DNA from 4 places in the Variovorax sp. OK605 genome. Region 2 is predicted to be linked to each of the others. Evidence: predicted binding sites of a transcription regulator. Region 2 holds the regulator's gene; each other region holds the start of a gene.
The links. Region 2 encodes LexA, which represses DNA repair genes until DNA is damaged. Its sites were predicted from a motif close to ACTGTATNNNNATACAGT; they were not measured.
Positions count from the first base shown of each region.

Region 1: the regulator LexA is predicted to act here: its motif matches at 4,908-4,925, upstream of imuA (translesion DNA synthesis-associated protein ImuA).
Region 3: the regulator LexA is predicted to act here: its motif matches at 5,223-5,240, upstream of imuA (translesion DNA synthesis-associated protein ImuA).
Region 4: the regulator LexA is predicted to act here: its motif matches at 3,162-3,179, upstream of BM013_RS07370 (PA0069 family radical SAM protein).

Region 1 covers NZ_FOWL01000021.1:54,101-61,567, reverse strand. The annotation lists gene BM013_RS35145 (error-prone DNA polymerase) at 1-2,720, opposite strand, end outside; gene BM013_RS35140 (Y-family DNA polymerase) at 2,731-4,098, opposite strand; gene imuA (translesion DNA synthesis-associated protein ImuA) at 4,040-4,786, opposite strand; gene BM013_RS35130 (hypothetical protein) at 5,045-5,239, shown strand; gene BM013_RS35125 (SOS response-associated peptidase family protein) at 5,415-6,338, shown strand; gene BM013_RS35120 (hypothetical protein) at 6,517-6,783, shown strand; gene BM013_RS35115 (L,D-transpeptidase) at 7,449-7,467, opposite strand, start outside.
Region 2 covers NZ_FOWL01000008.1:437,429-444,895, reverse strand. The annotation lists gene BM013_RS22910 (MotA/TolQ/ExbB proton channel family protein) at 1-600, shown strand, start outside; gene BM013_RS22905 (ExbD/TolR family protein) at 612-1,037, shown strand; gene lpxK (tetraacyldisaccharide 4'-kinase) at 1,038-2,063, shown strand; gene BM013_RS22895 (Trm112 family protein) at 2,044-2,226, shown strand; gene kdsB (3-deoxy-manno-octulosonate cytidylyltransferase) at 2,223-2,996, shown strand; gene adk (adenylate kinase) at 3,133-3,789, shown strand; gene BM013_RS22880 (asparaginase) at 3,826-4,794, opposite strand; gene lexA (transcriptional repressor LexA) at 4,868-5,551, shown strand; gene BM013_RS22870 (hypothetical protein) at 5,690-6,067, shown strand; gene BM013_RS22865 (D-2-hydroxyacid dehydrogenase family protein) at 6,168-7,175, shown strand; gene BM013_RS22860 (MFS transporter) at 7,172-7,467, shown strand, end outside.
Region 3 covers NZ_FOWL01000008.1:85,729-93,195, forward strand. The annotation lists gene BM013_RS21260 (ABC transporter substrate-binding protein) at 1-755, opposite strand, end outside; gene BM013_RS21265 (sigma-70 family RNA polymerase sigma factor) at 934-1,527, shown strand; gene BM013_RS21270 (FecR family protein) at 1,524-2,576, shown strand; gene BM013_RS21275 (TonB-dependent siderophore receptor) at 2,703-5,147, shown strand; gene imuA (translesion DNA synthesis-associated protein ImuA) at 5,254-6,063, shown strand; gene BM013_RS21285 (Y-family DNA polymerase) at 6,032-7,387, shown strand; gene BM013_RS21290 (error-prone DNA polymerase) at 7,380-7,467, shown strand, end outside.
Region 4 covers NZ_FOWL01000002.1:630,821-638,287, forward strand. The annotation lists gene BM013_RS07350 (SRPBCC family protein) at 1-932, opposite strand, end outside; gene BM013_RS07355 (SAM-dependent methyltransferase) at 969-1,937, opposite strand; gene BM013_RS07360 (thiol-disulfide oxidoreductase DCC family protein) at 1,997-2,419, opposite strand; gene BM013_RS07365 (GbsR/MarR family transcriptional regulator) at 2,480-3,082, opposite strand; gene BM013_RS07370 (PA0069 family radical SAM protein) at 3,204-4,298, shown strand; gene BM013_RS07375 (alpha/beta fold hydrolase) at 4,330-5,262, opposite strand; gene BM013_RS07380 (efflux transporter outer membrane subunit) at 5,318-6,808, opposite strand; gene BM013_RS07385 (efflux RND transporter periplasmic adaptor subunit) at 6,805-7,467, opposite strand, start outside.

The DNA of each region.
Region 1 (7,467 bases), on a different contig from region 2:
TCGAACATGATCTCTTCGCCTTCGGGCGCTTCCTCGAGTTCGAGGAAGTCTTCGTCGACGGGAGCCTCGCGCAGCAACTCGGGCGCGGCCCGCAGCCCCGCCGCTTCCCAGACCTGCTGGCGCCGGTGGCCCGACAGGCTCATCAACGCATCGGCGGCCGCCAGCAGCTTCATCTCGTGCAGTTCGAGCTTGGCACGCAGCGCCAGGTCTTCCGCGCTGTCGAAGACCCGCTGCGAACGCGCCTGGACGATGCAGTCCGCCGAGGCGGCCTTGAGCCCGCCGATCATGCGCAGCCCCAACCGCACCGCGGGTTCATGTGACATGTCCTCCAGCGTGCAGTCCACGTCGCTGTACATCACGTCCACTGGCCTCACGTCGACGCCATGGCGGCGCGCATCCTGCACGAGTTGTGAGGGCGAATAGAAACCCAGTGGCTGCGAGTTCAGCATGGCCGCCAGGAACTCCGCCGGGTGGTGGCACTTGATCCAGCAGCTCGCATAGACCAGCAACGCAAAAGACGCCGCATGGCTCTCGGGGAACCCGTACTCGCTGAACCCCTTGATCTGCTCGAAGATGGCCTTGGCGAAACTCTCTTCGTAGCCGCGCGACGTCATGCCGTCGACGATCCGGGAGTAGTAGTGCTCCAGACCGCCCTTGCGCTTCCAGGCTGCCATCGCGCGCCGCAACCCGTCGGCCTCGCCCGGCGTGAAGCCTGCTGCCAAGATGGAAATCTGCATCACCTGCTCCTGGAACACCGGCACACCCAGGGTGCGCCCGAGCGCCTCCTTCAGCGCCTCGCTTGGGTAGTGCACCGGCTCCTTGCCCTGGCGGCGGTTCAGGTACGGATGCACCATGCCGCCCTGGATCGGTCCTGGCCGCACGATGGCCACCTCGATGACCAGGTCGTAGAAGCAGCGCGGCTTCAGGCGCGGCAGCATGCTCATCTGCGCACGGCTTTCGATCTGGAAGACGCCGACGGTGTCGGCCTTGCAGATCATGTCGTAGGTGGTGCTGTCCTCTGGCGGAATGTCCTGCATGCCGAAGACACAGCCCTTGCGCAGGCCGATGAAGTCCAGCGCCTTGCGGATGGCGGTGAGCATGCCCAACGCCAGGCAGTCCACCTTCAGCAGGCCGAGCGCATCAAGGTCGTCCTTGTCCCATTCAATGACCGTGCGAGCGGGCATCGAGGCGTTCTCGATGGGCACCATGCGGCACAACGGGCCCTTGGTCAGCACGAAGCCACCCGTGTGCTGGCTCAGGTGGCGCGGAAACCCGATCAGTTGTCCGGCGAGGTACATGAGCTGCTGGACCTGCAGCGACTCCATCGACAACCCGATCTCCTGCAGCCGTTCCGGCCGCACCTCGCGCCCGTCCCACCACTGATGCCCCTTGGCGATCGCGTCGACCGTCTCGAGCGACATGCCCAAGGCCTTGCCGACGTCCCGGATCGCGCTTTTCGGCCGGTAGCTGATCACGACCCCGGTGATGGCGGCACGATCCCGTCCGTACTTGGCATAGAGGTACTGCAGCACCTCTTCGCGCCGCTCGTGCTCGAAATCGATGTCGATGTCCGGCGGCTCGTTGCGCTCCTTGGAGATGAAGCGCTCGAACAGCACGCTCATGCGCGCGGGGTCCACCTCGGTGACGCCGGTGCAGTAGCAGACCACGCTGTTCGCAGCGCTCCCGCGGCCCTGGCAAAGGATGTGCCGCGAGCGCGCGAACATGACGATGTCGGCGACGGTCAGGAAGTAGTGCTCGTACTTCAGCTCGGCGATGAGCACGAGCTCGTGTTCGATCTGCGTTTGCACCTTGGCAGGGATGCCGTCGGGCCAGCGGCGCCCTGCCCCTTCGTAGGTGATGCGCCGCAGGTAGCCGGCCGGCGTCTCGCCGTCGGGCACGACCTCGTCGGGGTACTGGTAGCGCAACTCTTCAAGACTGAAGCTGCAACGTGCAGCCACCTTGAGCGTCTCTGCGAGGAGATCCGGTGCGTACGTCTGCGCAAGCCGCAGCCGGGTGCGCAAATGCCGCTCTGCATTGGGCTGGAGTTCGAGCCCGCACTCGGTCAGCGGCTGGCCCAGGCGCGTCGCCGTCATCACGTCCTGCAGCGGCTTGCGCGAGCGCACATGGAAATGCACGTCGCCGGCGGCGACCAGCGGGATTTCGGTGTCGGCGCTGATTTCGCCCAGGCGGTGCAGCCACATCTCGTCGTCGAGCACGCGCAGCTTCTCCACGGCGAACCAGCTGCGCCCCATGAAATGCCTCAGGAGCCAGTGGCCCAGCCAGCGCAACTGCGCCGGCGTGCACATGCGCTTGGGCGACGCTAGCACCACGCAGTTCTCGAGTTCGCGGCCCTGGATGTCCGCAAGCGGCAGCTGGTACGTGCCCTTCTCGGAGGCACGGCGCAGCTTGGTGATGAACTCGCAGAGGTTGCCGTAGCCTTCCAGGTTGCAGGCGAGCACCGTGAGCGTGAACGGGGTCTCATCCCGTTCGATCTCCTCGGGTTCGACGAGGAACTGGCTGCCGATGAGCAACTTGAGTTCGTGCTCCTTTGCGGCCACGTGGGCGCGCACCACGCCCGCCAAGCTGCACTCGTCGGTGATGGCCAGTGCGGTATAGCCGAGCTGCTTCGCGCGTTCGACGAGCTCCTCCGGCTGGCTGGCGCCGCGCAGGAAGCTGAAGTTGCTCACGCACCTCAGTTCGGCGTAGTCGGGCAGTTCCATGCGCACTCACTCAGGCGAAGGTGCCGTGCAGGAACCACGCCGTCTCTTCCTTGGCCAGGCGCATCTGGAAGATCCACAGCACGCCCGCGTGTTCGCTCACGGCCACCCAGTAGTCGCGGGCGCTGTGCCGGGTGGTTTCCTGTGCGGGTCGACCTTCGCCCCCTTCGCCTGCTTCGCCTGCTGCGATTTGCGTGGTGCGGTCCCACCAGCCGCCTTCAACCCGGTGCGGGCCCGCGAGCAGCTGCAGCACGCCCTGATACAGCGGCCGATTGTTCTGCGTCGCCAGGCGCAGCGGTTTCGGCAGGATGAAGGTGGGCTGGGGCACGTCGACCATGCAGCGCTTCGCGCGCGGCGCCGGCTCGGGTGCCGGTCGCCAGCGGCACATCCATTCCATCCGGTGGTCCTCGAGGACCACGGGACGCAGCACGCGGTCCGGCCCGAGGCGCGCGGCGATGCGCTCGAGCACCAGGGCCAGGCTTTCGCCCGACTGCCGTGCCTCGGGCAGCATCGAGAAACTCTTCTCCTCCAGTGGCTGCACTTCGGTGGCCAGCAACTCCAGATCGCCCACCGGTGCCAGCAGCTCGACCTTGTCGAGGTGCTCGGCCAGCAGCCGGATCAGGTGTTCCGTGTCGCGCGTGGCCTGCGCGGTGCGCACGGTGAGCTCGCCGCCGTCGCCGGCGGTCTTCGAGCGCATCGCGTCATGGCACCAGCGCAGCGTGAACGCGGTCACGCCCGAGCGCCGGGCCATGAGCCAGCCGGCCATCTGCAGCACCAGACGACGTGCACCGAACAGCATGGCGGGTGCATGCTCGACGCGTGCCATGAGTTCCAGCTTGGCGTGGAAGGTCTCGGGCAGCTGCGCCCACGGGTAGGTCTCGGGGCGCAGGCCGTAGGCCTGGTCCAGCGTCGCCAGCAGCTGCGCATCGAACCGCCGGCTCAAACCTCCCCGCGGCAATGCTCGCACCTGGCCCAACGTCCGGCAGCCCAGCCGGGCCAGCGTCGCCTGGTGCGCGGCGACTTGCGTCAGCGTTTCGAGCGGCAGCGCATCGAGGAGCTGCGCGAGCGGCTTGGCAAATCCATTGGACGCTCCCGCCCGGGCGACGGCCAGCGCGGCCAGGCTCGTCGGCGCCCAGCTCAGCTGCCGCACGCCGAGATCCGTGCACTCCTCGCGCACGCGTTCGACCAGGCGGCGCTTGCCGCCGAACAGGCGCAGGCTCTGCTCGATCTCCATGACGACCGCCGGGCACTGCAGGAGCGCTTCGAGAACAGCGACGCGGGGTGTGAACTGAAGACACCACGTCGCGAGCCCGTCGAGCGCCTCAGTGCGCGGCTGCGGGTCGTCCGGAAGGCTGTCGGGAAGAAGGGCTGCCCACAGCATGGGAGAGCTCTCTGGAAAGATCTTGCGATTTGCGGGCCGCGATCAGGCGGCTCGGGTAGCGAAGGCGCGGCGTCAGGACCGCCTCCAGACCGCCAGGGATGGAGGGCAAGCGCAGCTCGCCTTCGTGCGGCGGGCCCTTGCGCTTGAGCAGGTGGACGTGCAGCTCCCAGTCGACGCCCAGGCGGGCCTGAAGGCGCAGCGGCGCGGCCGAGGCTTCATGTGCGGCAGCCGCCGGCCGGCACAGGATGACGGGGCCGTCGCAGCTCTGGGCGCAGACCTGCAAGCGACGGATCTGCTCCTGGCGGGCCTGTGGCAGCCAACTGACGAGCATGCCCGCGGCGTTGGCCTTGATGAGCTGCTCGGTCGCCCACAGGCGCTCCACTGGCTTGTCCGCGTTGATCCACACCAGTTGGCGCTCATCGAGGCCGAGGTGACGCAGGCCAGGCAGATGCGGGGCCTTCGGCGGGCCGACAACAACAATCTGTTTGCCCTGGGCGACCAATTCGCGCATCGCGGGCGCAAGCAGCCGCCACTCGAGTACCGAAGGCTGGACCTGCAAAACCTCCGTCAGCGACTGGCACGGCCAGCCGTTTCCGGGCAGTTCGGCATCCAAGGCCTCGAAGCCGGTGCCCAGCGTGGTCGTGACCGGCGAGCCGAGCGCGTCGCCGCGCCAGATCGCCGATTCCACGGCGTGCGGGAGCGGGACAGGCCGGCGGTGCGGGCCGGTGGGCGGCGGGGGGGATTGGGGGGGCGGTGGCGTGTTTTCGCCATCAGCCCATGACAGGGAGATGGCCATTTCGGCTCCAATTACTGTATGGATGTACAGTATCTCTGTGCCTTCGGGCTTGAGCAAGAAGGTTTACAAATTTTCGTCCGCTGCCGGGCTCTGGGCGGCTCACGCTCTAACAAGAGCCCATCAGTCAGCGGCCCCGCACACGACACCGCCATGGATCACGACATACCCACCGACATCTGGATTTTTTACTGCGCACGGCGGTTGAAGATGCACTGGCGCACGGTCGATCCTGTGCAACTCGAGGAGTTGGCCGCGGACCTTGCCCGGGAGCCGCAACTTCGTCAGCTGTCACCGCAGGCTGCGGCGGCACAGTGGCTGGAGCCCATTCTGATATCGCGCGAGTAGCCCCAATTCGGGAGACACGCCGCCGTCGCCCTACGCAAACCTGGGAGCTTCAACCATCTTCAAACTGATTTATAAGTCGCTTTCGATACACGCGTTTTTTGCGAAGCCTGAAGACTCGAGGTTCTAGAGAACTGTTTGCCCGCCACCGTGGGCATCTCATCACGGGAGTTGTCGCATGTGCTATTCCGCCCAGATCCGAGCCGACTACAAACGGTTCTTCCGCTTGTTCGGCGGTGTGCTCACCTTGCGCGCCTTTGCCGAGCTCTACTACGAGCGTCAGGGCAACCCGAAGATCAAGATCCCCAAGGCGATGGACGCGGCCTTCGAGACTCCAGAGAACGAAGAGGAGCGCGAGATCAAGGGGCTGATCGACGCCTTCAATACTGAGCAGGCCCTGAAGCTCGAGCAAGACATCTTTGCGCAGCGCAGGCGCCTGGCCGATGCCGAACGTAAGCTTCAGGTCAAGACCACGAAGAAGGCCACCGACGACGTCCGAATCGCCACGGCCAAAGTCGAATGGGGGCTGGGAAAGCTGGCAGACCTCAGACGCACGCAGCCCGAGCCGCGCGACGCGAGGATCTTTCCGGGCGTGTATGCGCCCGTGATGATCTGGGAGAACGGGCATCGTGTGGTCAAGCCGATGCGCTACCACTGCCGACCGGCCGGCAAGCCTGAGAAATTCGATGTCCTCTACCCGGGCACCTACAACGCTCGGCGCGACAACCTGGAAGGCTTCTGGCGGGGCCAGTTCGGCGTGACGCATGGGATCCTCGTGATCAATGCTTTCTACGAGCATGTCGACCGCGATGGCAAGGACACCATCCTCGAGTTCATGCCAAGGCCCGCGCAGGACATGTGGCTCGCGTGCCTGTGGTCCAGATGGACCGCGCCTGGCCAGCCCGACCTGCTCTCGTTCGCCCTCATCATGGACGAGCCGCCGGACGAAATTCGCGCAGCCGGGCATGACCGCTGCCCCATTCCGCTCAAGCCCGAAAACATCGACGCGTGGTTGAGGCCGGACATGGGAAATCCGGACGTGCAGTACGCTCTCCTCGATGACCGCGCGCGACCGTACTACGAGCACCGGCTCGCAGCTTGACCGCACCTCTTTGCGATGGGCAGTTTCGGTGGCCCTTTCTCACCCCTGCCAGCAGCACCCGCCGCACCAGCGACCACAGCAGAGCCCGCGCCCGCCGCGCCCACCTACAACTTGGGCGGCAGCGTCACCGGTCTGATCGGCGCCGGACTGGTGCTGCAAAAACAACGCCGGTGACGACTTGGCCATCGCGGCCAACGGCAGCTTCAGCTCCGCGCTCCCCAGCGTCGCGAACTACGCGGTCACGGTCAAGAACCAGGCCGAGATCCCAACCTGGGCCTGCACCGCCAGCAACGGCGCTGGCACGGTTGCCAACGGGGCCGTCGCCAACGAGGCCGTGGCCAACGTGCGGCGACCTGTGCCGCCCGCACCCCACTTTGCCTATTCGCAAGATTACGTCGGAAACCCCCTGCTGGCCTACACCATCGATCCAGCACCGGCGCCTTGAGCCCGAGGGCCACGCCGCCTGGCGTCGCGGGACAACCCAACAGTCCGTGGTCATGTCCAAGTAGTCGTCAGCCGTGAGAAGTCGAACGCCTGCGCTTTCGGAAAAACTGTGCTCAGTCGCTGAACGGTTGCTGTTGGCCGGTCCGGCCAGACGCCATAGTCGCACGTGCGTGGCGAAGTCGAACGGTCGATGCAACACACTAAGAGACTGCGTAGGCAATAGTGTTGCGACTAAATACGTTCGCCGGTGTGTCGCCTCATCCGTGAGGACGACGAGGGACTGCCCTTGCTCACTGTATAGCTGCGCCGGGTGGACGCCTGACAGCGTCGTTGCCGGCGGGTTTCGGGATGCCAAGCAAGCGGCGCAGGAGGAACACTGCGCGCGGCAGCGCGATGAGTCGTGCTGTGGATGACTCTTGGCCGCTTCGATCTTGGGCCAATCGAAATGATTAACTGTCCGACGTCCACGCTTACCCAAACGACATGGATTGCGCGCCGCCCAAGTCCACAGAAGTGGCATTCATGACCTCGGCTACGAGCTACAAAGCGAGGAATTCGACGAGTCGGCCTCCTCGATTGAGGGCAAACAGGCATGCACGAACGCGCCTAGAACCGATCCTGTTGATGGCACGCTGAAGTTGCATTTCTACGCTGGTTCGCAGTTCTTTACTCCTGTCGAGCGAAC
Region 2 (7,467 bases):
ATCTGGCCCTTGCTCGCTTGTTCGATCGTTGCGCTCGCGCTGGTTATAGAACGTTTCACGAGTTTGAAAACCGTGAGGGTGCTGCCGCCGAAGCTGCTCGACGAAACCATCACCGTGTCCCACGGCGCCATTCCGGGGCCCGACGTGGTGACCAAGCTGGAACGCAACTCGATGCTCGGCCAGGTGCTGGCCGCCGGCCTGCGGGCGCTGAACGCCAACCCCCGCTGCAGCGAAGACGACCTGCGCGCGGCCATGGAGGCCTCGGGCCGCACCGTGGCGCACAAGCTGGAACGCTACCTGCCCGCGCTGGCCACCATCGCCTCGGCCGCCCCGCTGCTGGGCCTGCTGGGCACGGTGATCGGCATGATCGAGATCTTCGGCTCGCAGTCGCCGGGCAGCGGCGCCGTGGGCTCGGGCAACCCGGCGCAGCTGGCGCACGGCATCTCGATCGCGCTGTACAACACCGCCTTCGGCCTGATCGTGGCCATTCCGACGCTGATCTTCTGGCGCTACTTCCGCAGCCGCGTCGACGAATACCTGCTGAACCTCGAACTGTCCGGTGAGCGCTTCGCCCGCCACCTGAACGCCCTGCGCAAATGAGCCGCGGCCGCATGCAGTTCCGCCACGGCGCGCGCGACGAGCCGGAGATCAACCTGATCCCGTTCATCGACGTGCTGCTGGTGATCCTGATCTTTTTGATGCTGTCGACCACCTACAGCAAGTTCACGGAGATGCAGCTGCGGCTGCCGACGGCGGACGTCGACGCGCAGCGCGATTACCCGAAGGAAGTGATCGTGGCGGTGTCGGCCGACGGCCGCTATTCGATCAACAAGACCCCGGTGGCCGACCGCAGCGTGGAAACCGTGACGGCAGCGCTCGCCGCGGCCGCCACCGGCGGCAAGGACAGCGTGGTGATCATCAGCGCCGACGCGACCAGCCCGCACCAGGCCGTGATCACGGTCATGGAAGCCGCGCGCCGCGCGGGCCTGATGCAGATCACCTTCGCCGCACAGTCGACGGCACAAGCCGGGCACTGAGTGCCTGCAGAGGGCCCCAGCAGCACCGGTTCGCCGTCGGCCTCGCGCCTTCAGGCTGCCTGGTTGCGGCGCGGTCCGCTGGCCTGCCTGCTGTGGCCGCTGTCGCTGCTGTACGCAGCGCTTTTCGCCCTGCGGGGCCTGTTCTATCGCCTCGGATGGTCGCGGACTGATCGCGTGCCGGTGCCCGTCATCGTGGTCGGCAACGTGATCGCCGGTGGCGCCGGCAAGACGCCCGTGGTCATGGCCGTGGTACGGCACCTGCGCGCGCGCGGCCTGCAGGTGGGCGTGGTGTCGCGCGGCTATGGACGGCGCACCGACGACTGCCGCGAGGTGCTCGACGAAAGCGATCCGCGCGACGTCGGCGACGAGCCCGCGCTGATCCACCACGCCACGAAGGCACCAGTTTTCGTGGCCCGCAAGCGCATCGAGGCGGCGCGTGCGCTGCTGCAGCGGCATCCGGCCACGCAGGTCATCGTCAGCGACGACGGCCTGCAACACCTTGCGCTGGGCCGCGACATCGAGATCTGCGTGTTCGACGACCGCGGCATCGGCAACGGCTGGCGGCTGCCCGCCGGCCCGCTGCGCGAGGCCTGGCCGCGGCCTTGCGACCTCGTATTGCACAGCGGTTCGAAGCCGGCATTCGCGGGTGGCTACACCGCGACGCGAAGCCTTGCGCAGGACGCATTGGCAAGCGACGGCCGCCGCATACCTTTGCGCACCCTGGCGGGCAAGCCGGCGATCGCACTGGCTGCCATCGCACGGCCCGAGGCGTTTTTCGACATGCTGCGCGCGCGCGGCCTGACGCTCGCGCAGACTTTCGCCCTGCCCGATCACAGCGATTTCGAGAACTGGCAACGCCCCGGCAGCGCGGAACAACCGCTGCTGTGCACCGAAAAAGACGCCGTGAAGCTGTGGCGCAAGGCGCCCGACGCGCTGGCCGTGCCGCTCGAGTTCATGCCCTGCGTGGAGTTCTTCAGCGCGCTCGACGCAAAGTTATCATCGCTCGATGGATACCAAGCTGCTTGAACTGCTCGTCTGCCCCGTCACCAAGGGTCCGCTGACCTGGAACCCCGAAAAGCAGGAGCTCTGTTCGCGCAGCGCGCGCCTCGCCTACCCCGTGCGCGACGGCATTCCGGTGCTGCTCGAAAACGAGGCGCGCACGCTGTCCGACGAAGAGCTCGGGCTGTGAACTTCACCGTTCTGGTGCCGGCGCGCCTGGCGTCGACACGGCTTCCCAACAAACCCCTGGCCGATATCGCCGGCGTGCCCATGGTGGTGCGCGTGGCGCAACGCGCCAGCGAGTCCGGCGCAACGCGCGTGGTCGTGGCCGGCGACGATGCTTCCATCGTTTCAGCATGCCAGGCGCATGGCGTCGAGGCCATCCTCACCCGCCAGGACCATGCGAGCGGCACCGACCGGCTGGCCGAAGCCTGCGAGCAACTGGGCCTGGACGGCGACGACATCGTGGTCAACGTCCAGGGCGACGAGCCGCTGATCGACCCCGCCCTGATCGACGCCGTGGCGACCACGCTGGCCACGCATGCGGGAGCCGCGATGAGCACCGCGGCGCACGAGATCGATTCGGTCGGCGACTTCATGAACCCGAACGTGGTGAAGGCCGTGCTCGACGCACAAGGCAACGCCATGTACTTCAGCCGCGCACCCATTCCCTGGTGGCGCGACGGCTCGGCCAACGGTGCCGCGCCCGTTGCACTGCCCAGCCCGGCGCCACTGCGCCACATCGGCATCTACGGCTACCGCGCGGGCTTCGTGCGCAGGTTTCCTTCGCTGCCGCCGGCGCCCGTCGAGGCGACCGAAGCGCTCGAACAGCTGCGCGCGCTGTGGCACGGGCACCGCATCGCGGTGCATGTGAGCCATGTCGCACCCGGACCGGGCATCGACACGCCCGAAGACCTGGCGCGCGTGCGCGCGGTCTTCGCGGCCGGTTCCAAGCCCTGAGGCGGCCGCCATGCCTGCTGAAACTGCGGAGATTTCCCCGCGGGCACGCGTGCTATCCTCGAAGCAACTCCGCCTAGCCCTGCCCTCGGGCCGACGCTTGGTGCGACACAAAATCTAAGAACCGTCCGAGGACACCATGAGACTAATTTTGCTGGGCGCGCCCGGGGCGGGCAAAGGCACGCAAGCGGCCTTCATCTGCCAGAAATACAGCATCCCGCAAATCTCGACCGGCGACATGCTGCGCGCCGCCGTCAAGGCCGGCACGCCGCTGGGGCTGCAAGCCAAGGCCGTCATGGATGCGGGCGCACTGGTCAGCGACGACCTGATCATCAATCTCGTGAAGGAACGCATCGCGCAGGCAGACTGCGCCAGCGGCTTCCTGTTCGACGGTTTCCCCCGCACCATTCCGCAGGCGGATGCCATGAAGGCCGCGGGCGTCAAGCTCGACTACGTGCTCGAGATCGACGTGCCCTTCGGCGACATCATCGAACGCATGAGCGGCCGCCGCTCGCACCCGGCTTCGGGCCGCACGTACCACGTCAAGTTCAATCCGCCCAAGGTGGAAGGCAAGGACGACGTCACGGGCGAAGAGCTGATCCAGCGCGAAGACGACAAGGAAGAAACCGTGCGCAAGCGGCTGGACGTGTACAGCCAGCAGACGCGTCCGCTGGTGGACTACTACTCGGCCTGGGCCAACACCGACCCGGCCGCCGCGCCCAAATACCGCGCCATCAAGGGCGTGGGCACGGTCGACGAAATCACGCAGCGTGCGCTGGCCGCGCTGAGCAGCTGATCTACGGCCGCCCTCGGTGCAGGGCGGCGTCCAGCTTCACTTCAGCAATTCGAGCATCAGCGCGATACGCGCCTTCACGGGCGTCAGCGCGCCTGCATCGCGCAGCGCATCGCCGGCTTTCGGCAGGATGCGTCCGTTGGCGCAGCGGGTCGCGCGAACCACCGCGACACCCGCGTCCTGCGCCTTCAGCGCAGCCGCTTCCAGCGCATGGTGCACCGTGCCGTTGCCGGTTGCCGCGAGCACCAGCCCCTGCAGCGGCTCTGCATCACCCCCACCCGGTTGCATGAGCGCCTCTACCACGGCCCCGCTCGCACCGGCGTGACTCATGACGATCTCGACGCGCGGCCACTGCACGGTGCCCGCCTCGAAGATCCTCGATCCTTGCGATACGGCGGACTCGGGCCACGCCCGCACGAGGCGCACCTCCCCCTCTTCCACATAGCCCACCGGCCCCGAATCGCCCGACGCGAAGGCATCGAGCTGGTAGGTGTGCACCTTCTGGATGTCCACGCCGCTGTGCACGGTGCCCGCGCACACCGCCGTCACGCCGCGCGCGCCCTCGGCAGCAGCGACGCTGACGGCGTCCCTGACGTTCTGCGGCCCGTCGGGCGCCAGGGCGGTGGCGGGGCGCATCGCGCAGGTCAGCACCACGGGCTTTGCCGCGGCCAGCACCGAGTGCAGGAAGAACGCGGTCTCCTCCAGCGTGTCGGTGCCGTGCGTGATCACCACGCCCGCCACGTCGGCCTGCGCCAGCCAGTGCGCGCAGCGCAGCGCCAACGTGCGCCAGATCTCGAAGGACATGTCCTTGCTGTCGACCTGCGCCACCTGCTCCGCCACCAGGGTCACGCCCGCCGGCGCATCGATGCCGCCCAGCAGGTCGGCCACGTCCACCTGGCCGGCCGTGTAGCCGATGTTGTCGCCGCTGCTCGCGGCCTTGCCGGCGATGGTGCCGCCGGTGCCCAGCACTACCACGCGGCGCACATCGGACGAAAAGGAATTGACCATCACTTGTCAACTTTTAAAAACTGGTTAAAAATACAGGTACTGGATATCTAGCCAGTGCCGCAAGGAACCACATATGCAGTTCGCCGTGAAGCTTACAGCCCGCCAGCAGCAGATCCTGGACTTGATCCAGAGCGCCATCGCACGCACCGGTGCGCCGCCCACGCGCGCCGAAATCGCCAACGAGCTCGGGTTCAAGTCGGCCAACGCCGCCGAAGAACACCTGCAGGCGCTGGCGCGCAAGGGCGTCATCGAACTCGTCAGCGGCACCTCGCGCGGCATTCGCCTGAAGGGTGACGCCCTGCGTTCGCTCAACGAAACGCGCCACCGCGAGGGCGGCCAGTTCTCGCTCTCGCTGCCGGGCATGGCCCAACTGGCGCTGCCGCTCATCGGCCGCGTCGCAGCCGGCTCGCCGATCCTGGCGCAGGAGCACGTCGACCAGACCTACTACGTCGAGAACACGCTGTTCCAGCGCCAGCCCGACTACCTGCTCAAGGTGCGCGGCATGTCGATGCGCGACGCCGGCATCATGGACGGCGACCTGCTCGCGGTGCAAGCCACCAAGGAAGCACGCAACGGCCAGATCGTGGTCGCGCGGCTGGGCGACGAGGTGACCGTCAAGCGCCTGAAGCGCAACAAGCAGGTCATCGAGCTGCACGCCGAAAACCCCGACTACCCGACCATCATCGTGCAGCCCGGCGAGCCCTTCGAAATCGAAGGCCTCGCGGTCGGCCTCATTCGCAACACGATGCTGATGTAGGCCCCGGCGGCCTGCTGCGGCAGCAACTCATCCGGCCCAGACAGGTGGCGGGCGTATGGCGCGGAGTCGCCATCACCCTGTCGAGGCCGATTCAAGAAATCCTGCCTGTGTTCAACCTCATACTTTTTTGGAGTTCACATGGGAATCGCCCTCCTCGCCATCGCTGATTTCTGGTCGCCGCTGCAATCGCTGGCCAACCGCCTCATTCCGGCGCGCCGGCCCCACGACAGGGACCACCTCGACCACAACGACACCTCGGCCGGCCTGCGCTACGTGGCCGTGCGGCCGGCCTGCAGTGCGCGCTCGGGTGGCGCCGCAACGCCAGCGGCGGCAGCCGCTGTACCCGCTCGCCCGCTGCGCGTGGTGCGCGTGGTCGACGGCAAGGGCCAGCAGCGCAGCGACCGCGTCGTGATCTCCGGCCGCATGGCCGACGTGTGCGCCGAGCTCGAGCGGCTGGCCGCGATCGAGGCCGCCGAGATGATGACCACGGCCCACCGCTCGACGCGCCTGCACTGAGGCAAAAAGCCCCCAAGGCCGCCTGGACAGGGCCTCGGGGGTGGGTATCCAAACGTTCACTGGCACGACATTCCAATGCTGCGAGGCACAATGGCACGCCATGAACATTGTGATCCTCGACGATTACCAGGACGCCGTGCGCAAACTGCGCTGCGCCGCCAAGCTGGACGCGTACGCGGCCAAGGTCTACACCAACACGGTGAAAGGCATCGGGCAACTGTCGGTTCGTCTCAAGGACGCCGACGTGATCGTGCTGATTCGCGAGCGCACCCAGATCTCGCGCCAGCTCATCGAAAAGCTGCCCAAGCTCAAGCTCATCTCGCAAACCGGCCGTGTCGGCGGCCACATCGACGTCACGGCCTGTACCGAACGCGGCGTGGCGGTGGCCGAGGGCTCGGGTTCGCCGCAGGCGCCCGCCGAGCTCACGTGGGCGCTCATCATGGCCGCCATGCGCCGGTTGCCGCAGTACATCAGCAACCTCAAGCACGGTGCGTGGCAGCAGTCGGGACTCAAGTCGGCGTCGATGCCGCCCAACTTCGGGCTGGGCTCGGTGCTCAAGGGCAAGACGCTGTGCATCTGGGGCTACGGCCGCATCGGCCAGCTCGTGGCGCGCTACGGGCAGGCCTTCGGCATGCAGGTCGTGATCTGGGGCCGTGAAGCCAGCTGCGCCAAGGCGCGTTCCGACGGCTTCCAGGTGGCGCAGAACCGCCACGAATTCTTTGCCGCCGCCGACGTGCTGTCGGTGCACCTGCGGCTCAACGACGAGACCAACGGCCTCATCACGCTCGAAGACCTCTCGCGCATGAAGCCGACCGCGCTCTTCGTGAACACCTCGCGCGCCGAGCTGGTCGAGGCCGACGCGCTGCTGGCCGCACTGAACCGCGGCCGTCCGGGCCTGGCGGCCATCGACGTGTTCGAGAGCGAGCCGCCGCTGCAGGGCCACGCGCTGCTGCGCCTGGAGAACTGCATCTGCACGCCGCACATCGGCTACGTCGAGCAGGAAAGCTACGAGAGCTACTTCGGCCAGGCCTTCGACAACGTCGTGAGCTACATCAACGGCAACCCCACCAACATCGTGAATCCCGGCGCGCTGCAGGTCCGTCGGTGAACGGGGCTGCGCCACGGCGCGCGTCGCAACGCGCGCTCTGGGCGCTGCTCGCGGGCAATTTCGTGATCGGCACGGGCGTGATGGTGGTGCCCGGCACGCTCAATGAAATCAGCACCTCGCTGGCGATCAGCGTGGCCACCTCGGGCCAGTTGATCACGGCCGCCGCCGCGGTGATGTGCATCGGCGCGCCGCTGCTGGCCGCCGCGGTCGCGGGCTGGGACCGCCGCCGGCTGCTGGCGCTCACCATGCTCTGGTATGCCGCCGGTCATGCGCTGGCGGCGCTGATGCCGAG
Region 3 (7,467 bases), 350 kb from region 2:
TAGAAGGCCGTCTCGCCGCCGGCCGCGCGGTAGGCCGTGATGAACTTGGCCGCCACGTCGTTGGTGGCCGACAGCACCACCGCCTTGGGCTTGAGCTTGGCCAGCTCGGCGGCGCGTTCGCCTGCGTCGGAGCCGTCGTTCTTGATGGCCACGCTGCCGACCATCTTGTCGCCGCGCTCGGCAATGAACTTCTGCGTGCTCTCCATCGCCGAGCGCGCGCCCGGGTTGTCGTTGTGCGCGAAGGCGATGCGCGACAGGCCGATCGTGAAGAGGTGGTTCACGATGCGGCTGTATTCCTCGTCGAAGCTGATGCGCACCGGAAAGCCGTAGTCCGTGAACTTCACCACCGGGCCTGCACCGGTGTACGGGCCGACCACGGGAATCTTCAGCTCGTTGGCCGCCTTCAGCGCGCCCACCGACGACGAGGTGCCGATGGGCATCAGGATGCCGACCGCGCCTTCGCCCACGAAGGTCTTCACGTTCTCCGCGCCCTTGGCGGGGTCGTAGGCATCGTCGAGCTGGCGCAGCTCGACCGGCCGGCCGTTGATGCCGCCGCTGGCGTTCAGCGCCGTGAACATGGCGCGGATGCCGACCAGCGGCTCGGTCGACAGCGAGGCCAGCGGCCCGGTCTTCACGTAGGTCTGGCCGATGACGATGGGCCTGGTCTGCGCTTGCGCCTGCGCGGGGAGCGAAGGGCCCAGTGCCAGGGTGAAGGCGGACACGACGGAAAAGGCGGCGGCGATCAGGCGAATCATTTTGTGTAGAAAAGTCACAAAGTGTTAACCGGCCAATCTTAAGGCGGTGGTCCTTGCGGGTAAATCGATCTTTGTCTCCGGTGCTGCCAACGGGAAGCGGCGAGGGTGGAGAGGGCGGGGGCGCGGCACGCACCTTAGATGAAAGTCATTCTCATTTGCTGATTAGAATGGCGCCCCCATGCCCGCCTCACATTCCGCGCACGACCCGCTGCACCCCGCGCAGCAGTTCTTCTCCGGCCACCATGCCTGGCTCATGGGCCGCCTGCAGGCACGCCTGGGCAACATGGCCGATGCGCAGGACCTGGCCTCCGAGACCTTCGTGCGCGTGCTGGGCCAGCGCGATCTCGAGGCGGTCAAGGAGCCGCGGGCCTTCCTGACCACCATCGCCAAGCGCCTGCTGTTCACGCTCTGGCGCCGCCGCGAGCTGGAGCGCGCCTACCTCGACACGCTGGCCCTGCGGCCCGACGAGCTGGCGCCTTCGCCCGAGGAGCGCGCCGTGCTGCTGGAGACGCTGGAGCACATCGCCAGCGCGCTCGAAGGCCTGCCGCTCAAGGCGCGCCAGGCCTTCCTGCTGTCCCAGCTCGATGGGCTGGGCTACCACGCGATCGCGGCCGAGCTCGGCATTTCGCACAGCACGGTGCGCCGCCACATGGCCGATGCCTTCGGCCGCATCGCACTGGCCATGGCGCGCCAGCAGGCCGGCATCGGCGGGCCTCTGCAGGGCGCACCCCACGCACTGCTCGCACCCCCCGTGCAAGCCGCGCAGCCATGACCGCCATGACCGCCATGGAACTGGACACCGCCACCCAGGCGGCGGTGGGCTGGCTGGTGGTGCTGCATTCGGGCAGCATCGGCGGCGCCGAGCGCCGCGACTTCGACGCCTGGCTCGCCGCCAGCCCGGCGCACAGCGCGGCGTGGCAGCGGCTGGCGGGCACGCTGGACGCCACGCTGGCGCCCGCGCGCCAGGCGGGCACGGCGGGCACGGCGCAAGAGGGGCGCCCGGGAGGCCTTCCGGGTTCTGGCGCTCCGTTGGGCGCTCTGCTGGGCGAGGTGCTGGCGCGGCAGGCGTCGCGCGAACGCCAGCGCCGCCGCCTGCTGCGCGGCGCGCTCGGCATTGGCGGGGTCTCGGCGGGGGCGGCGCTGCTGGCCGAGCGCCACCTGCCGCTGTCCCAGCTGAGTGCCGACCTGCGCACCGGCACCGGCGAGCGGCGCGACTTCACGCTGGCCGACGGCAGCCGGCTCACGCTGGATGCGCGCTCGGCCGCCGACGTCGACTTTCGCGCCGGGCACCGCACCGTCACGCTGCGCCAGGGCGCCCTCGTGGCGCAGGCCGCGCCCATGCGGAGCACGGGCAACGCGAGCGGCGTGCCTTTCATCGTGCGCACCGCGCACGGCACGCTGCGCGCGCTGGGCACCCGCTTCGTGGTGCGCCAGGGCGAGGCGCGCAGCCATGTCGGCATGCTGGAGCACAGCGTCGAGATCCGCACGGCGCAGGGGCAGACGCAGACGCTGCCCGAAGGCTTCAGCGCCAGCTTCGGCCCGGAAGGCATCGTGCGGTCCGACGAATCGCCCGCGGCCACCGCGGCCTGGCAGCACGGCATGCTGGAGGCGCACGACCAGACGCTGGGCGAGGTGGTGCAGGCACTGCGCGCCTACCGCGCGGGCTTCATCCGCGTGAGCCCCGAAGCCGCGGCGCTGCGCGTGTACGGCTCCTATGCGCTGGACGACACGCACCGTGCGCTGACCGCGCTGGGCGAGACGCTGCCCATCAGCGTGCGCACCTTCCAGGGCCACTGGCTGGTGGTCATCGAGCGCCTGTAGGGCGGCGCAGCGAGAGACGCGGCAGCGGCCGCGCGCAACGGAGCCGAAAAAAGGTTGAACACTTTTTTCAGCTCGAACGACAAGTCTCGGGACCCCTTCGACATTCCGCCTTTTCCCGAGGACTTCATGCCCGCACTTTTCCCTTCGCGCCCCTGCCTGATGGCGCTGGCCGTGGCCGCCCTGGCGTGCCACCTGCATGCCCACGCCCAGGCGCCGGCACCCATGGCCGCCGCCGACGGCACGGCCCACGTGTACGACCTGCCTGCCCAGCCGCTGGGCAGCGCGCTCGCGCGCATCGCGGGCACCAGCAACCAGCAGATCAGCATCGACGCCAACCTGGTGCGCGGGTTGAGCGCGCCGGCCGTGCGCGGCAGCCTGACGGCGGCGCAGGCCACGCGCGCCGCGCTCGCGGGCAGCGGGCTGGAGCTGGTGCGCACGGACAGCGGCAACTGGTCGGTGCGCCGCGCCGCCGAGGCGCGCCCGGCCTCCGAACCCGCACCTGCCGCCGCCGTTCCCCTGGCGGAAGTGCTGGTGACGGCCCAGGCCGAGCCCAGCGCCGTGTCCGAAGGCACGGGCTCCTATGCGGCCCATGCCACCACCCTGGGCAAGCAGGAGCAGCGCCTGCGCGACATTGCGCAGTCGATGTCGGTGCTGACCCGCCAGCAACTGGACGACCGCAACATCACCAGCCTGAACGACGCCATGCGCACCGTTACCGGCATCTCGGTGGAGACCTCGAGCACCGGCGGCAACCATGGCAACTTCTATTCGCGCGGCTACGCGATGGACACGGTGCAGATCGACGGCGTGTCCACGCCCGCGAGCACCGGCAACGACCTGTCGACCGGCTTCGGCCTGGCGGTCTACGACCGCGTCGAGGTGCTGCGCGGACCCGCCGGCCTGTTCCAGGGCGCGGGCGATCCGGGCGGCACCATCAACCTGGTGCGCAAGCGCGCGCAGAAGGACTTTGCGGCGCGCTACGAACTCTCGGCCGGCTCGTGGGACCAGTACGAGGCGCAGGTCGACGTCACCGGGCCGCTCAGCGAATCGGGCAGGGTGCGCGGGCGCATCGTGGCAGCCTACCAGGACAAGCACTCCTTCGTCGACTACGTGAACTCGCGCAAGCCGCTGCTGTACGCCACGGTGGATGTCGACGTCGGCCCCGACACCACGCTCACGGGCGGCATCACCTACCAGCAGTACAAGGGGCGCCCGGCCTTCGGCCTGCCGGCGTACACCGACGGTACCTTCCTGGATGTGCGGCGCTCGACCAACCTCGACCCCGCCTGGAACCACATCACCGAGGAGGTGAAGGAGTACTTCGGCGAGGTCGACCACCGCCTGGCCAACGGCGGGCGCGCCAAGCTGAGCCTGGTGTACCGCGAGCAGGACGAGCCGGCGCGCAAGTTCGGCTGGTCGGACTGCTCGGTCGATCCGCTCACGGGCGACAGCTGCCTGGTCAGCTGGGCCTACCGCAGCCACTGGAAGACCTACGGCGCCGACGCGTTCGTCACCACGCCCTTCGAGGCCTTCGGTCGCACGCACCAGCTCACCGTGGGCGGCGACTACCGCAACATCCGCAAGGTGTTCCAGTACGGCGGTGGCGACGGCGCGTACATCAACGCCTACCAGCCCGACAACAACGTGCCCGAGCCCGGCTACACCTTCGCCAACGGCAACGACAGCCGCACCATCCAGTACGGCGCCTATGCCCGCGCCAACCTGAAGGCGAGCGACCGCCTGGCGGTGGTGCTCGGCGGGCGCCTGAGCTGGTGGGAGAACACGGCGCACAACCGCAACGCCTACTTCAACCAGTTCACAGACACCCGCTCGAAGGTGGACCACAAGTTCACGCCGTTCGCGGGCCTGGTGTACGAGCTGACGGACGCCGTGTCAGCCTATGCGAGCTACTCGAGCATCTTCTCGCCGCAGACCGCGACCGACGTGGCCGGCCAAACGCTGCGCCCGCGCACCGGCAAGCAGGCCGAGGTGGGCCTGAAGGCCGAGCTGTTCGACAAGCAGGCCAACGCCCACGTGGCGCTGTTCCGCATGGAGGACGTGAACCGCGCCATGACCGACCCCGACAACCTGCTGTTCTCCATCGCGGCCGGCAAGATGCGCACCGAGGGCCTGGAGGCGGAGATCACCGGGCGCATCAGGCCCGGCTGGGACCTGAGCGCGGGCTATGCCTACACGCGCACGAAGACGCTGGAAGGCACCGACGAGCAGAAGCAGCAGCTCTACACCTACATCGCGCCGCGCCACACGCTGAACCTGTGGACCCGGTACCGCTTTGCCGCCGGTTCGCCGCTGGAAGGCTTCAGCGTGGGCGGGGGCCTGCGCAGCTTGAGCAGCACCTACCGGCTGACGGGCGACGTGAAGTTCGAGCAGAAGCCCTACACCGTGGCCGCGCTGCAGGTGGGCTACCGCTTCAACCCGAAGCTGGAGGCCACGCTGACCGTGAACAACCTGTTCGACAAGGTCTACTACCAGCGGGTCTGGGCGGCCTTCGGCTCGAACTTCTACGGCGAACCCCGCAGCGTGATGCTGACCCTGCGCGGAAAGTTCTGAGGGTTTCGCTGGCCCGGCGCCCGTCGCCGGGCCGATCCGAAGGCGTTGGGGGGCTTGGGTTGCGCTGCTGAAAATACTGTATAAAAATACAGTTAACAGTTGCACCATGGGCCTCCCTTTCCTCGACTCCTTTTCCGCTGCCGCGGGCCGCGGCGTCTGGCATGCCGACGAGCTCGGCCTGGCCGACGCGCAGGTCGTCGCCACCGGCCACGCCGCGCTCGACGCGCAGCTGCCGGGCGGCGGCTGGCCGGTGGGCGCCATGACGGAGCTGCTGCAGGCCGCGCCCGAAGCCCATGTCTGGCGGCTTTTGCTGCCCGGGCTGGCGCAGGCGGTGCAGGCGCGCGGCGGGCCGGTGGTGCTGGTCGGCGCGCCTTACGAGCCTTGCGGCGCGTCGCTGGCGGCGCAGGGGTTGCCGGTGGATTCGCTGATGTGGGTCAAGAGCGAGGCGCCGGCCGCGCGCCTGTGGGCCTGCGAGCAGGCGCTGCGCTGCGCGGACGTGGCCGCCGTCGTGGCCTGGCTGCCGCAGGCGAGGGTGGCCGAGCTGCGGCGGCTGCAGCTGGCGGCCGCGCAGCACGAGCTGATGCTGTTCGTGTGCCGGCCCGAATCGGTGGCGCTGTCGGCGTCGCCCGCGCGCTTGCGCCTGCGCGCCGAGCGCTGCGAGGCCGACGCGTCGCAGATCGAGCTGCACATCCTCAAGCGCCGCGGGCCGCCGCTGGCCGCGCCGGTGATGCTGCCGGCGCGCAACGAGCGCATGGCCGCGCTGCTGGCCGCCGCCCGGCTGCGCCGCAAGCTGCGCCTGCAGCAGCAGGGCACGGTGCTCGAAAGCGAGACCACGCACGCTGCCAAGGTGGTGCGCATCGATGCGTGGAAAGGAGGGAGCCAGGATGCACTGGATCGCCTTGCGGTGGTTGCTTGACGCCGACACGCCCACGACGGAAGACAGCCTGACCCTGCCCACGCCCGAAGCGCTGGGCTGGTGGGCGCTGCACTACACGCCCCACGTCGCCTGGCAGGACGAGGCGCTGATGCTCGAGGTTTCGGCCTGCGAGCGCCTGTGGGGCGGGCGGCTGCAGCTCATGCGCCAGCTGCTGGCCGACAACCCCGCGAGCGACGTGCGCATGGTGGGCGCGCAAGGCGCCACCAGCCTGATCGCGCTGGCGCGGCTGCGCCTGTTCGTGCGCCAGGAGCAGCGCCCGAAGGACCTGCCCGCCGGCCTGCCGCTGGACACGCTGAGCGCCGCGCGCACGCACCTCGACCTGCTCGCGCGGCTGGGCTGCCGCACCTGGGGCGACGTGGCGGCGCTGCCGCGCGGCGGCCTCACGCGGCGCTTTGGCGCGGAACTGCGCGCGGCGCTCGACGCCGCCTGGGGCCTGCGCCCCGAAAGCCACGCCTGGCTCACGCTGCCCGAGGTGTTCGAGCAGAAGCTCGAACTGCCCGCGCTGGCCGAGACCGGGCCCGAGCTCATGTGGTCGGCCAACCGGCTGCTGTCGGCCCTGCAGATCTGGCTGCGCGGGCGGCAGCGCGGCGCGCGCGCGCTCGAGTTGCAATGGACGCTCGACCTCAAGCGCTTCAACGGCGTGAACCTGCCGCCGCACCAGCAGGTCACCGTGCGCACGGCCGAGCCCACGCAGGACATGGCGCACCTGCGCCGCCTGCTGTCCGAAAAGCTCGCCCTCGCCACGCTGGCCGCGCCCGCCAGCTGGCTGAAGCTGCGCACGCTCGAAACCGATCCGTGGGCCGGCGCCAGCACCAGCTTCCTGCCCGAAGACAACCGCAAGGGCGACAAGCTGCACGAGATGGTCGAGCGGCTCAGCGTGCGGCTGGGCGCGCAGCAGGTGCTGGTGCCGTCGGCGCAGGCCGACCACCGGCCGGAGCGCAAGCAGGCGTGGCGGCCCGCGCTGCACAAGGAGACGGTGCCCGACAAGGCCCGCAAGGAGGCGCAGGCTGTGGCCTCGCAACCCGACGCCATCTACCCGCCGTGGCTGCTGCCCGAGCCGCTGCTGCTCGAGATGGACGGCGAGCGCCCCTGCTACCGCGGCCCGCTGAGCAGGCTGATCGGGCCGCAGCGCGTCGAGGCCGGCTGGTGGGGCGACAAGGAAGAGGGCGGCCAGCCGGCCATGCGCGACTACTACGTGGCCGAAAGCCCCGAGGCCGGGCTGGTGTGGATCTTTCGCGAGCGGCCTTCGGCGCGCTTTTCTTCGGGCGAGGTGCGCTGGTACCTGCAGGGGTTCTATGCCTGAGCTCAGCGACAAGCAGGAACGCAAGCGCCAGCTCGCCAAGGTGCATGCGTTGCCGTTGCCGATGCGCAAGAAGCTCGCGC
Region 4 (7,467 bases), on a different contig from region 2:
ACGTCGATGCGCAGGTCGGTGCCGCCGTCGCGCGGGGTCAGCGTGTAGGTGGTGTCGCGCAGGTCGAAATACTGGCCGCCGATCATCACGTGGTCGTCCAGCGCCCCCGCGGGAAACGAGTCCGGCGTGAAGCGGTAGCGCCACTTCAGCAGGCGGTTGGGCTGCCAGTCGGTGACGATTTCCTCGAAGTGCACGTTCTTCTGCCACTGCACCTGGCGCACGCGGCCTTCGGGCGTGTCGACCGTCACGCCGGACACCGGCATCGGCACGCCGATGCGGTACGCCCACATGCCGCTGACTTCGCTGGGACGAATGTCGCGCGCCTCGTTCAGCGAGTGCCACACGCGCTCGGCCGGCGCCGCAATGAAGAGCGTGCGCGAGGTGTGGGAAAACCGGTCGGGGTTGGGCAGCTGCGGCTCGATGGCGCCGAGCACCAGCGGCAGCAGCGCGAAGCTGTAGACCGCCTGCCTGGGCCAGTTGGTGATGCGGCACACGATGCCCATCGCCAGGCCGCCGACGCTGCCCATCACCCCGAACAGCGGCACGATGACGATGGCGCAGATGATCCCCTCGATGAACACCGCCAGCGTGCCGATGACGAACAGCGCGGTCGCCACCCACGGCGCCCAGAGGTAGTAGCCCCAGCTGCGCCGCTCGATGCGCTCGGCCATGTACACCGTGACCGCGCCGCATACCGCAGGCACGAAGTACACGAAGGAGCCGAGCATCGCCGAGAAGCGGTGGCCGGGCCCGCCGCTGAAGACGATGCGCAGCACCAGCGCAATGGCCGCGCCCGCCAGGATCGGCCAGAACCAGGCGAAGGGCATGCGGCGCGGGGGCGGCTGGGGTGGTTGGTCCGGACCGCCGTTGAAGCGGGCGAGATCGGCGAACCAGCTTTCCGTCTGTTGCTGTTCTTCGGAGTCGTTGCGCATGGGAACCTCTTCTCCTCGTTGTGTTGTCTTGTTCGCTCAGTCGGCGCGCCGCCGCGCCGTGACCATGCAGTAGTCGAAGTCGCGCCAGAACATGCCCAGCGCGAGCGCGCAGTAGCTGGCCACGATGTGCTTGCGCCGCCACGGGCTGAGCTTGCCGCGCGCCTTCCAGAGTTCGGCCAGCGTGAAGCGCGTGGCCAGCACCGGGATGTGCAGCGCGCTCGGCGCCACGCGCCAGCGCAGCGACTTCACCTCGATGTCCTCGAAGCCGTTGCGCTCGAGCGCGGCCACGAATTCGTCGCGCACCGCCAGCGTGGGCACGGCCCAGCTGTCGGCCCACAGGCGGTGCAGCCACTGGGCCATGCGCCCCGGCGCGCGCCGCAGCAGGAAGCCGTCGACCACCGCCAGGCGCGCGCCGGGCTTGAGCAAGCGCGCGGCCTCGCGGATGAAGTCGCCCTTGTCGGTGCCGCCGGCGTAGCAGGCGCTCTCCACGGCCCAGGCACCGTCGGCCTGCGCGGCGGGCAGGCCGGTGCGCGTGTAGTCGGCTTCGATGTGCGCCATGCGGTCGGCCACGCCGGCGGCTGCGTCGAGCCTGGCGGCGATGCGGTTCTGCACGGCGACGTTGGTCACGGTGATGGCGCAGAGCGACGGGTCGTCGCCGACCAGCGTGCGCGCGGTGGCGCCGGCGCCGCAGCCCAGGTCGAGCACGCAGCGGCGTTGCGTGGCGTCCGCCGGTGCGGTGCCCAGCTGCAGGGCGCGGCCGATCGCGCGGTTCATTTCGACCAGCATGCCTTCGCGCCGCAACGGGTTCAGGCCCGCCCGCCAGAAGCCGAAGTGCATGTTGTAGCTGGGGCTCCAGGCGCTGTAGTCGACCGCGACCTCGGTGAAGTAGTGCTGCGTGTCCCGGGTGGTGATGGGGGCGCCGGCGGGGTTTGTGGCGGCGCCGGTTGCGGTGTGCGGCGCGCTTTCATGCGGCATGCGGAAGTCGGGCTGGAAAACGGTGGGCATGGCTCTTCCCTCGGTTGGTTGTTCTTTGATGCTCACGACGCTTGCTGCGCTCGCAGCGTTCACAGGCGGCACTGGCCGTCGTCGCACGAAGGCGCGACGCGCCCCGCCAGCCTCGCGGCCAGCCAGCGCGGAATGCGGTAGCGGTTGCGCGCCAGCAGCGCGTAGGCGCGATCTGCCAGCGGTGCAACCAGCGGCAGGTCGAGCAGGACGCTGCCGCTCGACAGCCCGACCGCGCTGCGGCACAGGCGGATGGCGGGCACGCCGACGAACACCTCGCCTTGCGCGTCCTTCACATGGATGGCCGCCATCAGCGCGTTGCGCGGGGCCGGGCCGTCGTCGAACGCGGCCGGCGAGCAGTCGACCAGGTGCAGCCGGCTTGCCGCGTCGCGCGACTTCATGTGGCGCATTTCGGCCGCGCAGATCGCGCAGCTGGCGTCGAAATAGATCGTGAGCGGGTAGGCGGGCGAGGCGGCGGCGTTCATGGCGTTCTTGTTTATCGATATTTCTGTCAAAACAGAAACGAAAGGGCAAAAAAAGGAGACTCAGATCATGGGGAGGCTGGCGTGGTGCGCGTCGGGGTCTTCGCCCTTGTCGCTCTTGTCGCCCTTGCCGGCTGGCGCGCCATCGCCGCGCACGAACTTCTGCACGCTCGCGCCCAGCGTCAGCACCTTGTCGAGCGTGCCCGGCGACAGCCGCAGCATTTCGTCGGCCCAGGTGGCGAGCTTTTCCATCAGCTCCATGGTGGAGCGGATGCGGTCCTGCGCGTCGGCCGGTTCCTTCTGGAAGTCGGGGCTGGAGACCAGTTCGCGCAGCACGCGCACGGTGGGGTCGAACTCGCGCTCCTTGCGCTCGCGCACCACGGTGCGAAACAGCTCCCACACGTCGACGCTGGTCTCGAAGTAGTCGCGGCGGTCGCCCAGCGTGTGGGTGACGCGCACGAGGTTCCAGGCCTGCAGTTCCTTCAGGCTGTTGCTGATGTTGGAGCGCGCCACGCCCAGCGTGTCGGACAGCTCTTCGGCGTTCATGGGCTTGCCGTGGGCGAAGAGCAGCGCGTGGATCTGCGAGACGGTGCGGTTCACGCCCCACATGGAGCCCATTTCGCCCCAGTGCAGGACGAACTTGCGTTGAATGTCGGTGAGTTCCATGGCGTCGAGTTTAGGATTTGCGAAATTTCTGTCAATAGAGAAATAGAAAAATCCGTGGACAAGCCAGAGCGACTGGAATACTGTATGCATGAACAGTAAATGCCTTAGCAAAGGACTCGCCATGCCCGCTGCCCAGATCCCCGTCCACGCCATCAAGGGCCGCGGCGCGGCCACGCGGCTGGCGCACCGCTTCTCCAGCGACGAGCGCGCCGCCTACGACGACGGCTGGGGCACGCTCGAGGCAGGCGTGGCCGAGGCCGCCGAGCTGCAGCCGCTCGCGACCGAGGTGCGCTTCGAAGACGTGAAGTCGGTGCTCACCGAGAACGAGTCGTCCGACATCTCCTTCGACCGCTCGCTCAACCCGTACCGGGGCTGCGAGCACGGTTGCATCTATTGTTTCGCGCGCCCGACGCACAGCTACCTCAACCTCTCGCCCGGCCTCGACTTCGAGACCAAGCTGATCGCCAAGCGCAACCTCGTCGAGGTGCTGCGCGCCGAACTCGGCCGCAAGAGCTACCGGCCGAGCTACATCGCCATCGGCACCGCCACCGACTGCTACCAGCCCATCGAGCGCGAGCTGCGCCTCACGCGCTCGGTGATCGAACTGCTGCAGGAAACGCGGCACCCGTTCGCGCTGGTCACCAAGTCGAGCGCCATCGAGCGCGACCTCGACCTGATCGGGCCCATGGCGGCGGACCGCCTGGCCGCCGTGTACGTCACCGTGACCACGCTCGACGGCGAGCTCGCCCGCAAGCTCGAGCCGCGCGCCGCGGCGCCGCACCGGCGGCTGCGCACCATCCGCACGCTCACCGAAGCGGGCGTGCCGGTGGGCGTGAGCGTGGCGCCGCAGATTCCGTTCGTCACCGAAGACATGGAGCAGGTGCTCGAAGCCGCCTGGGAAGCCGGCGCGCGCAGCGCCTTCTACACGGTGGTGCGGCTGCCGTGGGAGGTGGCGCCGCTGTTCAAGGAGTGGCTGGCGTTGCACTACCCGCAGCGCGCCGACCGGATCATGGCGCGCATCCACGAGATGCGCGGCGGCAAGGACTACGACGCCGACTTCGCCACGCGCATGAAGGGCTCGGGCCTGTGGGCCGATCTGATCCACCAGCGCTTCGTGAAGGCCGCGAACCGCATCGGCTACAACCGCGAGCGCATTCCGCTGGACGTCACCGCGTTCCGGCCGCCGGGCGCGGCCGGGCAGGGCAACCTGTTCTAGGCTTTTTCCCGGGCCTGTGCCCGTCAGCCCGTCAGCCTGGTTGCCGGCGCAGGAAGTCGCCCACCATCGCGGTGGTCGCCTTGGGGTTCTCTTCCATGATCCAGTGGCCCGAGTCCGGCACGACGCCTTCGGTCACGTTGCTGGCCGCGGCGCGCATCACGGTGGCCATCATCGGCCCGAACGACTTCTCGCCGCCGAGCGCCAGCACCGGCATCTCGAGCTTGCCTTGCGCCATGAACGCGGTGTTGTCGATCACGTCCTGGTCGAACGCGCCGAACTGCGAGAAGCCCGCGTGCATGTTGCCGGGCCGCGCATACAGGCGCGCGTAGTGCCGCCGCGCGGCCTCGCCGAAGCGCGCGGGCGTGGCGGAGAACTCGTTCCAGAAGCGGTCGAGGTAGATGCGCTCGCGGCCCGCCACCAGCCTTTCCATGTCGGGCCCGCCGAAGCGGAAGTGCCACAGCAGCGGGCTCTTCAGGATCTCTTCCCACGGGCCCACGCCGGGCAACGGCGCGTCGATGGGCACGAAGCTCGTCACGCGGTCGCGGTACTGCGCCGCGAAGGCGTAGCCGACCATGTTGCCGATGTCGTGCGTGACCAGCTGGGTCTTCGCCACGCCGAGCTTGTCGAGCAGCTGGGCGATGTTCTGCCCCTGCGTCTTCTTGTCGAAGCCGCTGGTGGCGCGCGCCGACAGGCCCATGCCGCGCAGGTCGGGCACCACCACCGTGTGGTCGCGCGCCAGGTCGTTCGCCAGCGTGGCCCACATGTCGCCGGTTTCGCCGAAGCCGTGCAGCAGCGTGACGGCCGGGCCGGTGCCGCCCACGCGCACGTGCAGCGTGGTGCCGTCGACGGCGATCTCGCGTGTCTTGAATGCGGGGGAGAAGGCCGGCAGGCCTTGGTGGGTCTGCGCAAGGGCCGTGGTCGCAACCAGTGCCGTGGCCAGCAAGGCCAGAGTCCGTCGTCGCATCGTCGCTCTTTCGTTGAAGGCAGCGTCCGAGGCGAACGCGGGAGGGTGCGCGATGCTACTTGCTTTGCGCCAGGCCCACCATCCCCTGCGCGCGGCAACCGGCGGCCGCGTCGTCGGCCGCGCACCAGTCGCCGCCCAGCGCCTTCACCAGGAACACCGAGGTCAGCAGCCGCTGCCCCTGCAGCTGCGCGGCCTGCCGCTCGACCGTCAGCAGCGACTGCTGCGCGGTGATCACGTCGAGGTAGGTCGAGGCGCCGCCCTCGTAGCGGCTGGTCGCCATGTCGAGCACGCGGCGCGCCGCCGTCACGGCCGACTGCGCCTGCGTGGTCGCGCTGTCCAGCGCCGACAAGCCGGTGATGCCGTCCTCGACTTCCTGCATCGCGCCCAGCACGGTGCGGCGGTAGTTGCCCACGGTGGCGTCGTAGCCGGCCTTGGCGAAGTCGACGTTGGCGCGGATGCGGCCGCCGTCGAACAGCACCTGCGTGGCCGACACGCCCACCGACCACAGCAGGCTGGGGCCGTTGAACAGCGTCTCGATGGTGCGGCTGTCCACGCCCACGGTCGGCGAGATGATGAAGCTCGGGTAGAAGGCCGCGGTGGCCACGCCGATCTGCGCATTGGCCGAGGCCATGGCGCGTTCGGCCGAGGCCACGTCGGGCCGGCGCTGCAGCATCTCGGACGGCACGCCCAGCGGCACCGCCGGCGGACGGATCTCGCGCAGGTCCACCGGCAGCGCGAAGTTCGGCGCGGGCGTGCCGGTGAGGGTGGCCAGCGCGTGTTCGTATTGCGCGCGCTGTTTCTTCAGCACGTCGACCTGCGTCAGCGTGGTCTCCAGCAGCGCCTGCTGCTGCGCCACGTCGAGGCCCGACACCGCGCCCAGGTCGTGGCGCGCCGTGACCAGCTCCAGCGCGCGGCGCTGCAGGCCAATGGAGCGCGAGAGCACGTCGAGCTCGATGTCGCTGGAGCGCAGGTTGAAGTAGTTGTTGGCCACGTCGGCGCTCAGCAGCAGCCGCGTGTTGGCCAGGTCGGCGGCCGATTGCTCGGCGGAGGCCGAGGCGCCCTCGACGCTGCGCTGCACGCGGCCGGCCAGGTCGACCTCGTAGCTCGCGTTCAGCGACAGCGCGAAGTCGTTCTGCACGGTCGACGCGTTGGCGCTCGCATAGTTGGTGAGCGGCCGGTTGGCGGAAATCTTCAGGCGCGAGGCGCGCGTGCCCAGGCCCAGCTGCGGGTACAGGCTGGCCGAGCTGGCGGCCAGCGAGGCGCGCGCTTGGGCGAGCCGCGCGTTGGCGATCACCAGCGTCGGGCTGCCGGCCAGGGCCTGTGCCTGCAGGGTGTCGAGCGTGGCGTCGTCGAAGCGCTTCCACCACGGGCCCTTGTCGATGCTGTCGCTGGGCGCGCTCACGCGCCAGGGCGCCTCGAGCTTCCAGCTCACGGGCAGCGCGGTGTCGGGGGTCTTGTAGTCGGGGCCGACGGCGCAGCCCGAGAGGAGAGCAAGGAGCGCCAGCACGGCGACGGCCGTCGGGGCAACCGGCGGTCGCAGTTTCACGCGGGTTCCTTCTTGGCGGCGGCAGGCGCGGCGGGTGCGGCCGGTGCACCCGGGCCGGCATTGGCCGCGGCCGGCGGCGCCTCGGGCGCCACCGCCACCACGTCGCCTTCGGCCAGCGAGTCGGAGGGGTTCAGCACCATGCGGTCGGCGCCTTCGAGGCCGTCGACCACCTCGACGTTCTCGCCGTAGTTGCGGCCCAGCGTCACGGGGCGCAGGTTGATGCGGCCCTGCGCGTCGACCACCGCGATGCGCGTGCCCTCGGCACGGAACAGCAGCGCGTTCGACGGCACGGTGAGCGTGCGGCTGGCCGCCAGCGGCAGCGACACCTGCACGTAGGCGCCGGGCAGCAGCGCGCCGTCCTTGTTGGGCAGCGACACCTCGACCTGCATCATCCGCGTGGTCGTGTCGATGGCGCCCGAGGTGCGCGCCACCTGGCCCTTGAAGGTCTGGCCGCGCAGCTCGGCCTGCGTCACCACCACCGGCTGGCCGGTCTTCACGAGCTGGGCGTAGGCCTGCGGCACGTTGATGTACACGCGCAGCGGATCGGTCTGCGCCAGCATGAACAGCGCGCGCCCAGCGCCGCCGCCCGCGCCGGCGTCGATCAGGTCGCCGGTGTCGACGTTGCGCCGCGTGATCACGCCCGCGAACGGCGCCACCAC